One region of the Cutibacterium acnes genome, then DNA from elsewhere that is predicted to be linked to it. Evidence: riboswitches for the same ligand, from Rfam matches in the RefSeq annotation. Region 1 holds a riboswitch; each other region holds the start of a gene.
The links. A riboswitch is a leader RNA that binds a small molecule or an ion and turns the genes downstream of it on or off. The one in region 1 is predicted to bind cobalamin.

Region 2: another riboswitch for cobalamin. It lies ahead of mutA (methylmalonyl-CoA mutase small subunit); the one in region 1 lies ahead of CPA42_RS11305 (anaerobic ribonucleoside triphosphate reductase).
Region 3: another riboswitch for cobalamin. It lies ahead of cobI (precorrin-2 C(20)-methyltransferase); the one in region 1 lies ahead of CPA42_RS11305 (anaerobic ribonucleoside triphosphate reductase).

Annotation. Positions count from the first base shown of each region.
Region 1 is NZ_CP023676.1:2,250,356-2,253,629, reverse strand. It holds gene CPA42_RS11315 (cutinase family protein) at 1-651, opposite strand, end outside; gene CPA42_RS11310 (YbhB/YbcL family Raf kinase inhibitor-like protein) at 884-1,345, opposite strand; cobalamin riboswitch at 1,531-1,724, shown strand; gene CPA42_RS11305 (anaerobic ribonucleoside triphosphate reductase) at 1,801-3,274, shown strand, end outside.
Region 2 is NZ_CP023676.1:647,229-650,502, forward strand. It holds gene CPA42_RS13065 (serine aminopeptidase domain-containing protein) at 1-483, opposite strand, end outside; gene CPA42_RS13365 (alpha/beta hydrolase) at 453-794, opposite strand; cobalamin riboswitch at 1,008-1,259, shown strand; gene mutA (methylmalonyl-CoA mutase small subunit) at 1,340-3,250, shown strand; gene scpA (methylmalonyl-CoA mutase) at 3,247-3,274, shown strand, end outside.
Region 3 is NZ_CP023676.1:453,788-457,061, forward strand. It holds gene CPA42_RS02255 (cobyric acid synthase) at 1-922, shown strand, start outside; cobalamin riboswitch at 1,067-1,227, shown strand; gene cobI (precorrin-2 C(20)-methyltransferase) at 1,249-2,004, shown strand; gene cobM (precorrin-4 C(11)-methyltransferase) at 2,001-2,972, shown strand; gene cobJ (precorrin-3B C(17)-methyltransferase) at 2,969-3,274, shown strand, end outside.

The sequences.
Region 1 (3,274 bases):
ATCGAGGGCTTTCTGGTTGATGGAGTTTTGGCTCAGACTAAGCGTGGCTTCGATGATGGCCCGCATCTGGGCGTCACGATTAGCGCCCGGGGTGGCATTCGCGCGCTCACGTAGGTAGTAGAGGATGGCGGCCATACCAATTGCTGACTGGTCGGCGTCTCCACTGACCTCCTGGACGTTCTGGCCGGGGTAATGGTCGGGGTTTCCGACCAGGATGGCACCTGCTAGACGCTGTGGGGTGTCGGTCTGAGCAAGGGCCTGCGTGATGGCTTGTGACCCCTGGGAAAAACCAGCGAGAACCACCCATTCCTTAGGGCACTGCTTTTTCTCGGTATTAAGCAAGGCGATGAGTTTTTTGGCTCCCAGAGCTGCTGAATCGAAATATTCGGTTGATGGCATCGTGGAGTCGAAGAGCAGAGAGCTCATCGGGGTGTTCTGCAAGGTGTGGGGGTCAGCGGCCGGGTAGTTCAGGTACACCTGACGAACGGTCCCCTTGCCTCGCCACTTTTGCGCTAGGGCGTCACGGATTGACGTAATCGTGTCGCCGTACGGCGGGGTCTCCCCCGACCCTCGCACGCCTACAAACATGACCGAAGCACAGTCCATTCTCGCGGCCATGTCGGAGGACACCGGGGTCGAATCCCAGCCCATACCCGCTCCCGGGCCCCCGTCAACCGATGGCCGTGAGGTCGGGGTCTCACTGACGTACGCGGTACTGGTGGTCGTCGGAGTAGGGCTTGGCGGTGCGGCGCTGGCAGAAAGGGGCACCGAAACCAGGCCGAAAAGGACAAGGACGATGAGAAGTGCCTGCCGAACCTTCACGATGTCAGTCAAGCAGGTGCCGCGGACACCCGCGACACCTGCCTCATCGGTACAGGATGGCTCAGGACTGCTGGAAGGTTCCGGTGATTGACGCCGAGTCCAACTCGGTGGTGTGGATGGCGAAGCGCACTTGGACGTTTGCCGCCTCGTCGGGGATGTCGAGGTGTTCAGTCGGCATGGCATGGACAGTGTGGATGTAACGGTGAGCGGGGCCGGGAGGCGGACAGGCGCCGGAGTAGCCCTCCTCCTGGTAATCGTTGGTCCACTCCCGTCCCCCAGCGGGCAGCGGGCCGCCCTCGCCAAGAGAGGTGACGTCGGCCGGGATATCGGCGAGAATCCAGTGCCAGAAACCTGATCCGGTGGGGGCGTCAGGGTCGTAGATGGTGATGGCGTACGACTTGGTGCCCTCTGGGCCGGGTGTCCAACTGAGCTGGGGGCTGATGTTCTTGCCGCCCGCGTCGGCGTGGGCGTAGGCCAGTTCGATTGGCTGACCCTCGGTGATGGATGTGCTGGTGATCTTCATGGGAGTGTCCTTTCCCTGAGCGTGTGTCCATCATGCCAGCCGCCGCTACAAGGATGGAAAACCGGTTTGTAAGGCCAGACTCTGCGCTGTTTCGTGGCAACTCGGGGGGTCGCGTGCAGGTGTGCCACCAATGCGTATACCCTTTATCTTGTGCTGGTTCCCATCGTCAGGCACCAGATGTAGGGGATAACCCTTCGTGTGGCGGTGATGGGAGGCAAGAGGGAATCCGGTGGGAAACCGGAACTGCCCCGCAGCGGTAACAGGGAACGACGGCGACATCACGCACTGGCCAGCTGGCTGGGAAGCGTCGCTCGGTAGGAACCCGTCTAACGACGGAGGGCCCTGAAGTCCGAATACCTGCCAGTACCCGGGTCAACGACCCGGTACGACAACGGGCGCGCGGGACGACCCGGGGCTATCCATGCTCCACCTGTGCGCTGCTTCGAGGAGTGAGCATGTCGACGATCGTTCAACCAGACGACCAGACCATTAGTCAGCAACGCGCAGTACCGACGTCCATTCGCAAACGTGACGGCAGGGTGATCCGCTTCGACTCGACGAAGATCGTCGAGGCTGTCCGTAAGGCTTTCGTGGCATGCGGGATGGGTACCTCCGAGTTGCATGCATCTGAGGTTGCCTTGGAGGTCATGTCTCGGCTGAGCGAGATGGGCGAGGAGACCCCGGACGTTGAGACCATCCAGGATCTCGTCGAGAAGACGCTCATGGACCAGGGGCATGACGACGTCGCCAAGGCATACATCCTGTACCGACAGCGCCGCACCGTCGCCCGTGACCAGCAGTCAGCATTGATGCGCACCCTGCGCGAGATCACTTTCGCGTCCGCAGAGGAGGCTGATGCCAAGCGGGAGAACGCCAACGTTGACGGCAACTCCGCTATGGGGTCGATGCTGCGCTATGGCACCGAGTCAGCCAAACAGTTCAACTTGCTGGAGGTACTCGACCCTGCCCACGCCGCCGCCCACCGTGACGGTGACATCCATATCCACGACCTCGATTTTCTTACTCTGACAACTACCTGCTGCCAGATTAACCTCACCGACTTGTTCGAGCACGGGTTCTCCACCGGCCACGGTGTGCTGCGTGCCCCGCAGTCCATCGGGTCATACGCAGCCTTGGCTTGCATTGCCATCCAGTCCAACCAGAATGACCAGCACGGTGGTCAGGCCGTGCCAAATTTTGATCGTGACATGGCACCGGGTGTCGCCAAGACCTTTAGGCGCGCCGCCCAGACCGGTCTGGCACGAATCTTTGAGGTTCTTGGGGGCGACGAGGACAAGGTTGACGAGGTGCGGGAAGCGGCCTCGGAATGGACGTTGGAACCTGACGAGACTGGTCTTGCTGCCGAGCGCGAGCAGGTCGGGCGGCTGTTTGCTGGACTCGTCCGCGACACTGATCGCCTTGCCGAGCGGATTCGTCGTCAGGCCCTCGAAGAGACCCGACGCCAGACCTACCAGGCGATGGAGGCCCTCATCGCCAACCTCAACACCATGAACTCGCGGGCCGGAGCGCAGACGCCATTCTCGTCGATCAACTACGGTACCGACACACGCCCGGAGGCGCGGATGGTAATGCGCTGCCTGTTGGAGGCCACCGAGGCGGGGCTGGGTGGCGGGGAGACCGCGATCTTCCCGATCCAGATCTTCCGGGTACAGAAAGGGGTCAACCTCAACCCGGGCGATCCCAACTACGACCTGTTCCGGCTGGCGTGCCGGGTGAGCGCCAAGCGGCTGTTCCCGAACTTCTCCTTCCAGGATGCCCCCTTCAACGCCGAGTTCTACCGGCCTGGCCACCCCGAGACGGAAATCGCGTACATGGGTTGCCGCACTCGGGTGATGTCGAACGTGCATGACCCGTCCCGGGCCCAGACCTGGGGACGTGGAAACCTGTCGTTCACGTCGATCAACCTGC
Region 2 (3,274 bases), 890 kb from region 1:
TCGCAGGCGTTGCGCGACAGCCTGCACGCCGGTGCCGAAGTTGCCCGCAGGATCCTCGCTGCCCGCAAACAAGGCGATGGGGATCTTCGGCATCGCCGCATAGAAGCCCTCCCCGTTAGCCATGTCGTAGATGTCGGCGAAACCCTGCAGGAAGCGCGTGCTCATTTGGGCACCGAAATTATTGAACTTATCTTTGCCGTAGTCGGCAACCACGTCCCTGTTACGAGCCACCCAGCCGGTGGGGCCGTCGCCTTCGCTCAAGCGGTCAGTACATCCGTCAAACATTTGGGCGACGAGGGACTCGGGGGCGGGACCGGCCGGGTTGGTCGCCATGGCCTTCGCGAGCGCCTCGTGGTCAAGGGTGGTCTCGAGGCCGCGTAGCTGCGCCACGACGCCGCCTAGTGCTAAGCCGTCGAGGCGGGCGTTGGGGCGGGTAGCCATCGCACGGGCAATCAGGGAACCCCAACTGTGACCGAAGACCACCCAGGGTGGCCTGTCAACTGCTGCTGCAGTGTGAGCTCGTCGGAAATGACAACCTCGGCGGAGTTGTCGCCCGCGTCAGCCCACTGGCCCGACTGCATGGCGGTGCGACCGTGGCCGGCATGGTCGTCAGCGACGACGATAAAGCTCGCATCTAGCAGAGCTGAAATCATGTGCAGGTAGCGGCGTGAGTGCTCACCCAGACCGTGGATGATCTGGACGACGGCCGCCGGCGTTCCCACTGGTTCGTAAGCCCATGCCTGGATGGCGTCGCGTCTGTTGCGTGAAGTGAATTCGATTTCCTGCAATGCCATGATTGACCTCCTTGTCAGCGGCTCAGCTGTCAATAGCGGCGAGGCTAACACCTCGTGGGCCGCTGGTGAATGGCTGGTGAGTACGGGTGTCATGTCCAAAGCGGCTAACTGAGCCCAGTACCGCAGGCTCTAGCAGTTACTGCGCGGCCGTTCATCCTGCATGTGCACAATCGTGCACTTGTGACCCCGCTGCACGGAGGTGGTTGTGCGCGGCCTAGTATCGTACCTGCTGGTGCCAAGGAATCCTTCGTGGGATTTTGAGGCGGTAAGAGGGAATCCGGTGAGACTCCGGAACTGCCCCGCAGCGGTGAGTGGGAACGACATCACCATCGTCGCTTATCCGGTTCTCGAATCGGTTTGGCAGCGATCAAGCACTGGGCTTCGGTCTGGGAAGCGGTGACGTAGGACTCGTCGGCAGACGAGGTGCCCACGAGTCCGAATACCTGCCAGAGCGTGTGGTGCACTACGCGTGTACCACAGCGTCCGAGGTCTCGAGGGCCGACCGAGGTCGTCCAACCATCCACAGCGGAGCAGGAGTCTAACGAATGACTGATCCTGACAACCTCGCATCCAAGTCCGTCGAGGACAGGATGCCTGAGGAGTTGAGCCTGGCCGGGGACTTCCCGAAGGTCACCCACGAGCAGTGGGAGGAGGCGGTCCTTAAGGTTCTGAACCGGGGTCGTCCCGAGGGCAAGGAACTCAACATCGAGCAGGGAATGAAGCGCCTCGAGCCGACTACGGTCGACGGCATCCAGATCGAGCCGATGTACCGGCGTCAGGATGCCCCCGAGAAGCTCGGTGTTCCGGGCGTGCCGCCGTTCACTCGTGGTACCACGATCCGTGAAGGCGGCATGGATGCATGGGATGTCCGGGCCCTTCATGAGGATCCCGATGTCGCGTTCACTAAAAAGGCCGTTATCGCCGACCTTGAGCGTGGCGTGACGTCCCTGTGGCTGCGGGTCGGGGCTGACGCCATTAAGCCCGAGGACATTGCGGGTGACCTCAAGGATGTGTTGCTCGACCTGGCCAAGGTTGAGGTCTCTAGCCGTGATGACCAGGAGGCCGCTGCTCAGGCTCTCCTTGATGTTTACATTGAGTCCAAGATCGATGCTGACAAGCTGTCGTTTAACCTCGGTCTGGACCCCATCGGTTTTGCGGCCCTTAATGGCGGTAACCCAGACTTGTCCGGGATGGCCGAGTGGGTCAAGAAGACCGAGAATTACAAGAACTCCCGCCCCTTCGTCGTTGACGCCACGATCTACCACAACGCCGGTGCTGGCGACGTGCACGAACTCGCGTGGGCTGTCGCGACCGGCGTTGAGTACGTCCGAGCTTTCATTGAGCAGGGGCTGACAGCTGAGCAGGCCTTCGATTCCATCAACTTCCGCGTCACGGCCACCCACGACGAGTTCCTCACTATTTCCCGTCTGCGTGCCCTACGTACCTTGTGGAACCGTGTTGGCGAGGTCTTCGAGGTACCGGCTGCTAAGCGTGGTGCCCGTCAAGAAGCGGTCACCAGCTGGCGCGAGCTCACTCGCGACGATCCTTACGTCAATATCCTTCGTGGCACGATCGCAACCTTCGGTGCTGCTGTCGGTGGCGCTGAGGCGGTCACGACCTTGCCTTTCGACGCCGCTATTGGTTTACCGAAGAGTGACTTCTCTCGTCGTATCGCTCGCAACACCGGCATCATTCTCGCTGAAGAGTCGAATATTGGTCGCGCTAATGATCCAGCTGGTGGCTCCTTCTATGTCGAGGCACTCACCAAGAAGTTGGAGGATGCCGGTTGGGCCGAGTTCCAGGCCGTCGAGGCTGCTGGTGGCATGGCTGCCGCCCTCACCGGCGACCATGTCCGCACCGAGCTCGACAAGCTCAACACCGAGCGTGCCAAGCGTCTTGCCACTCGCAAGCAGCCGATTACGGCCGTCAGTGAGTTCCCGCTGCTCGATGCCAAGTCCGTCGAGACCAAACCGTATCCAGCAGCCCCGGCCCGTGAGGGTCTGGAATGGCACCGTGACGCCGAGGTCTTCGAGGCCCTCGTTGATCGCTCTGCCACTTGCCCTGAGCGTCCAAAAGTGTTCCTGGCCTGCCTGGGAACCCGCCGTGACTTTGGCCCGCGCGAGGGATTCTCCGCCCCGGTATGGCACATCGCCGGCATGGAAACCCCCGAGTGTGAGGGGGGCACCACCGAGGAGGTCGTGAAGGCCTTTAAGGAGTCTGGTGCTGATATCGCCGACCTGTGCTCGAACGCCAAGACCTACGCGGCTCAAGGTCTCGAGGTCGCCAAGGCCCTCAAGGAGGCTGGCGCCAAGCTGGTTTACCTGTCAGGTGCCTTCAAGGAATTCGGTGATGATGCCGCCGAGGCCGAGAAGGTCATCGACGGGCGCATCTACCTCGGGATGGACGTCGTGGACGTCCTGACCGCCACTCTGGACACGTTGGGAGTTGCCAAGTGACCACCCTGCCTCGTTTCGATTCCA
Region 3 (3,274 bases), 700 kb from region 1:
GGCACTTCTCGACGATGACGACCGGGCTCTGTTGGCCGGTTACATCGTCAACAAGTTCCGTGGTGACGATGCCATCCTCGCTCCCGGGCTTGAGGAGATCACCGATCGTACCGGGATGCCGAGTTTCGGGGTGTTGCCCTGGGTCCCGGGGGTGTGGCTCGATGGCGAGGACGCCTTGGAAGTGGGGCGGTGGCGTCACGAGGGAGACGCCGTCGACCCGTCATCCTTACGGGTTGCGGTGGTGCGGTTCCCGCGCATCTCCAACGCCACCGACGTCGACGCCATGGCTGGCGAGACGGGGGTGGACGTCCAGGTGACGACAAACCCGGATACGTGTCAGGCCGCTGACGTTCTCGTTCTGCCGGGGTCGCGGTCCACAGTGTCCGACTTGGAATGGTTGCGACGCTCGGGCATCGCTGACGTCGTGGCTCGCCGTGCCGAGCAGGGGCGCACCGTGGTGGGCATTTGTGGCGGGTACCAGATGCTGTGCCGGACTATCCTCGACCCCGATGGTCAGGAGACGACTCCAGGAAGTGTCGTCGAAGGGCTTGGACTGCTGCCGGTCGAGGTGGACTTCGCCGCCACGAAGACCCTTGCCTTGTCGCACGGGACATGGCGGGGGATCGAGGTTGGTGGCTATGAAATCCATCACGGCGTCTGTCGTTCGCTTGAGGACGCTGAAGCCTTCCTCGACGGCGTACACGTCGGTCCGGTATGGGGGACGATGTGGCACGGGGCATTCGAGCACGACGAATTCCGTCGCACGTGGCTGGCTGACGCGGCCCGTCACGCTGGTTCATCCTGGCGTCCGCACTCTGACGAGCTGGGTTATCAGGCTCGACGCGAGGCGATGATCGAAACCCTTGCCGACGCGTTAGAGGCTCACGTCGATGTCGATCGGATACTGCACCTGGTGCGTTGATCTGGCGGTTGAGGATTTTCCTACTCGGCGATGAACTCGGCCACCTTGTTCTCAGATGACCTGGTTCAGGCTGTGAGTGTGCAAGAACACCACGGCGGCGACAGAGAACCCGTTATGCGGTGCGGTGATGTGTTCCTCGCTACCGCAGCATTAGGTGTGTGTGGTGTCTCGTCTCGGCTATGCTCGATATGCGATCGAGCGATGAGCAATCCGGTGAGATTCCGGAGCGGTCCCGCCACTGTGAGACACCCCATGCGGTGCAGCCAGACGCTCTGCCCGGTTCCTGCCGAACAAACCGTCAGGCGAGGGTACCTGAGGAGAACCACATGAACGATGCCACGTCACGCACGCTTTTCGGAGTGGGAGTCGGCCCGGGCGACCCGGAACTGGTCACCGTGAAAACCGTACGCATCTTGCGCGAGGCAGACGTGATCCTCGTTCCCTACACCGAGGCCACCACTGATGGTCCGGGGCGTGCCGAGAGCATCATCACAGCTGTCGCCCCCGACATCGCCGGGCGTATCAGACGCATCCCCTTCTCAATGCGGGAGAGGTCCGGTGTCGGTGAAAAGCGCAAGGCCTCCTGGCAGGTCTCCTCCGACGCCGTGGTTACAGCTTTTGATGAGGGAGCCCGTACCGTCGCCCTTGCCACCGTCGGTGATCCGACTGTTTTCTCTACCTTCACCTATCTGCGTGCCAACGTTGAGGAGAGGCTGCCCGACGTCACCGTCGAGTTGAGCCCTGGCATTACCGCCATGCAGGCCCTGTCGGCTGCATCCGGGCGTCCACTCGTCGAGGGCAAGGAGATCCTGGCCCTCGTCCCGGCTACCGTCGGCATCAGCAAACTTGGGCAGGTCCTCGACCTCGTTGACTCGGTTGCGATCTACAAGGGCGGACGTAAACTCCCCGACGTCGTCGAGCAGTTGCGCAGCCGGGACCGTCAGGCTGTCATCGGCACCGACGTCACCTTGGAATCCGAGCAGATCATCACCCTTGACGAAGTGGCTGACGCGCAGACTCTGCCGTATTTCTCGACCGTCTTGACCACTCCGGAGCGCACCACCACAGGAGGGAAACTGTGAGCGAACCTCAGGCCGCACGGCCCACCCAGCATGTGTCTGAGAAGGCTCTGGAGGATTTAGACCACAACGTCATCGAGCCGCCGCCGGTGCCCCGTCGTGACATCCCCGAAGGAGCCGGCAAGGTCGTTTTCGTTGGAGCCGGACCGGGTGCCCCAGACTTGGTGAGTGTGCGCGGCGCTCGGGTCATTGAAACCGCCGACATCATCATCTGGGCCTCCAGCCTGGTACATCCCGACATGGTTGCCCGTCACAAGGAGGGCGCTGAGCTCATCGACTCCGCCTCTATCCCCTTGGAGGACCTTGAACCTCTCTACACCCGCGCCCGCGACGAGGGCCTGATGGTGGCCAGGGTCCACACCGGTGACCCGTCCATCTACGGGGCTACCGCAGAACAGCGTGACCTGTGTCGTCGTATTGGTATTGACTTCGAGACCATTCCTGGCATCTCTGCTTTCTCGGCTGCCGCTGCACGGATGGACGTCGAGATCACTGTCCCGGAAGTCTCTCAGTCACTCATCCTCACCCGGCTCGAGGGCGGGCGCACACCCATGCCCGACGGTGAGACCGTTGCCTCCTTCGCCCGTCATGGGGCGACTATGGCAATCTACCTGTCAGCGGCCCGTAACAAGGCGCTTCAGGAGGCCTTACTGGAGGGCGGATATCTGCCGGAGACCCCCTGCATCATCGGGTATGCGGTGACCTGGCCCGAGGAGATGATGTTCCGCTGCGACCTGGCTCACCTGTCGGAGACGATGCGTAACCACAAGCTGTGGAAGCATGCGGTCGTCCTCGTGGGCCCGGCGCTGGCAGAGGGGCCGATCTCCACCCGCAGCCACCTCTATCATCCCGGTTTTCGTCACGAGTATCGCGCAGCCGACGCTCAGGCCCACGCTGACCTCAAGGCTCACGGTACCTGCGGCGTCTACCACCGGAACTCCACGAACCCCGACACGAAGGGCAATTCATGATTCGCGTCCACGGATATCTCGGCACTATTAGCGACGCCCTGCGCGAGGAAGTTACCCAGGCTGATCTCGTCGTCGGTGGTCAGCGTCACCTTGATGCCCTCGCTGTCCCCGACGATAAGCGTCAGAAACTTGGACTTATCGGGCCTGCCATTGAGCGGATCCAGTCGCTGCCTGACGACGCCAACGTCGTTGTTATCGCCTCCGGTGACCCGCTGTTTTTCGGTGTGGTTCGCCGGATCCGACAGGCCGGTTTGCGTGTCGAGGTGGTGACGGCTCCGACCTCTTTGCAGGCAGCGTTCGCC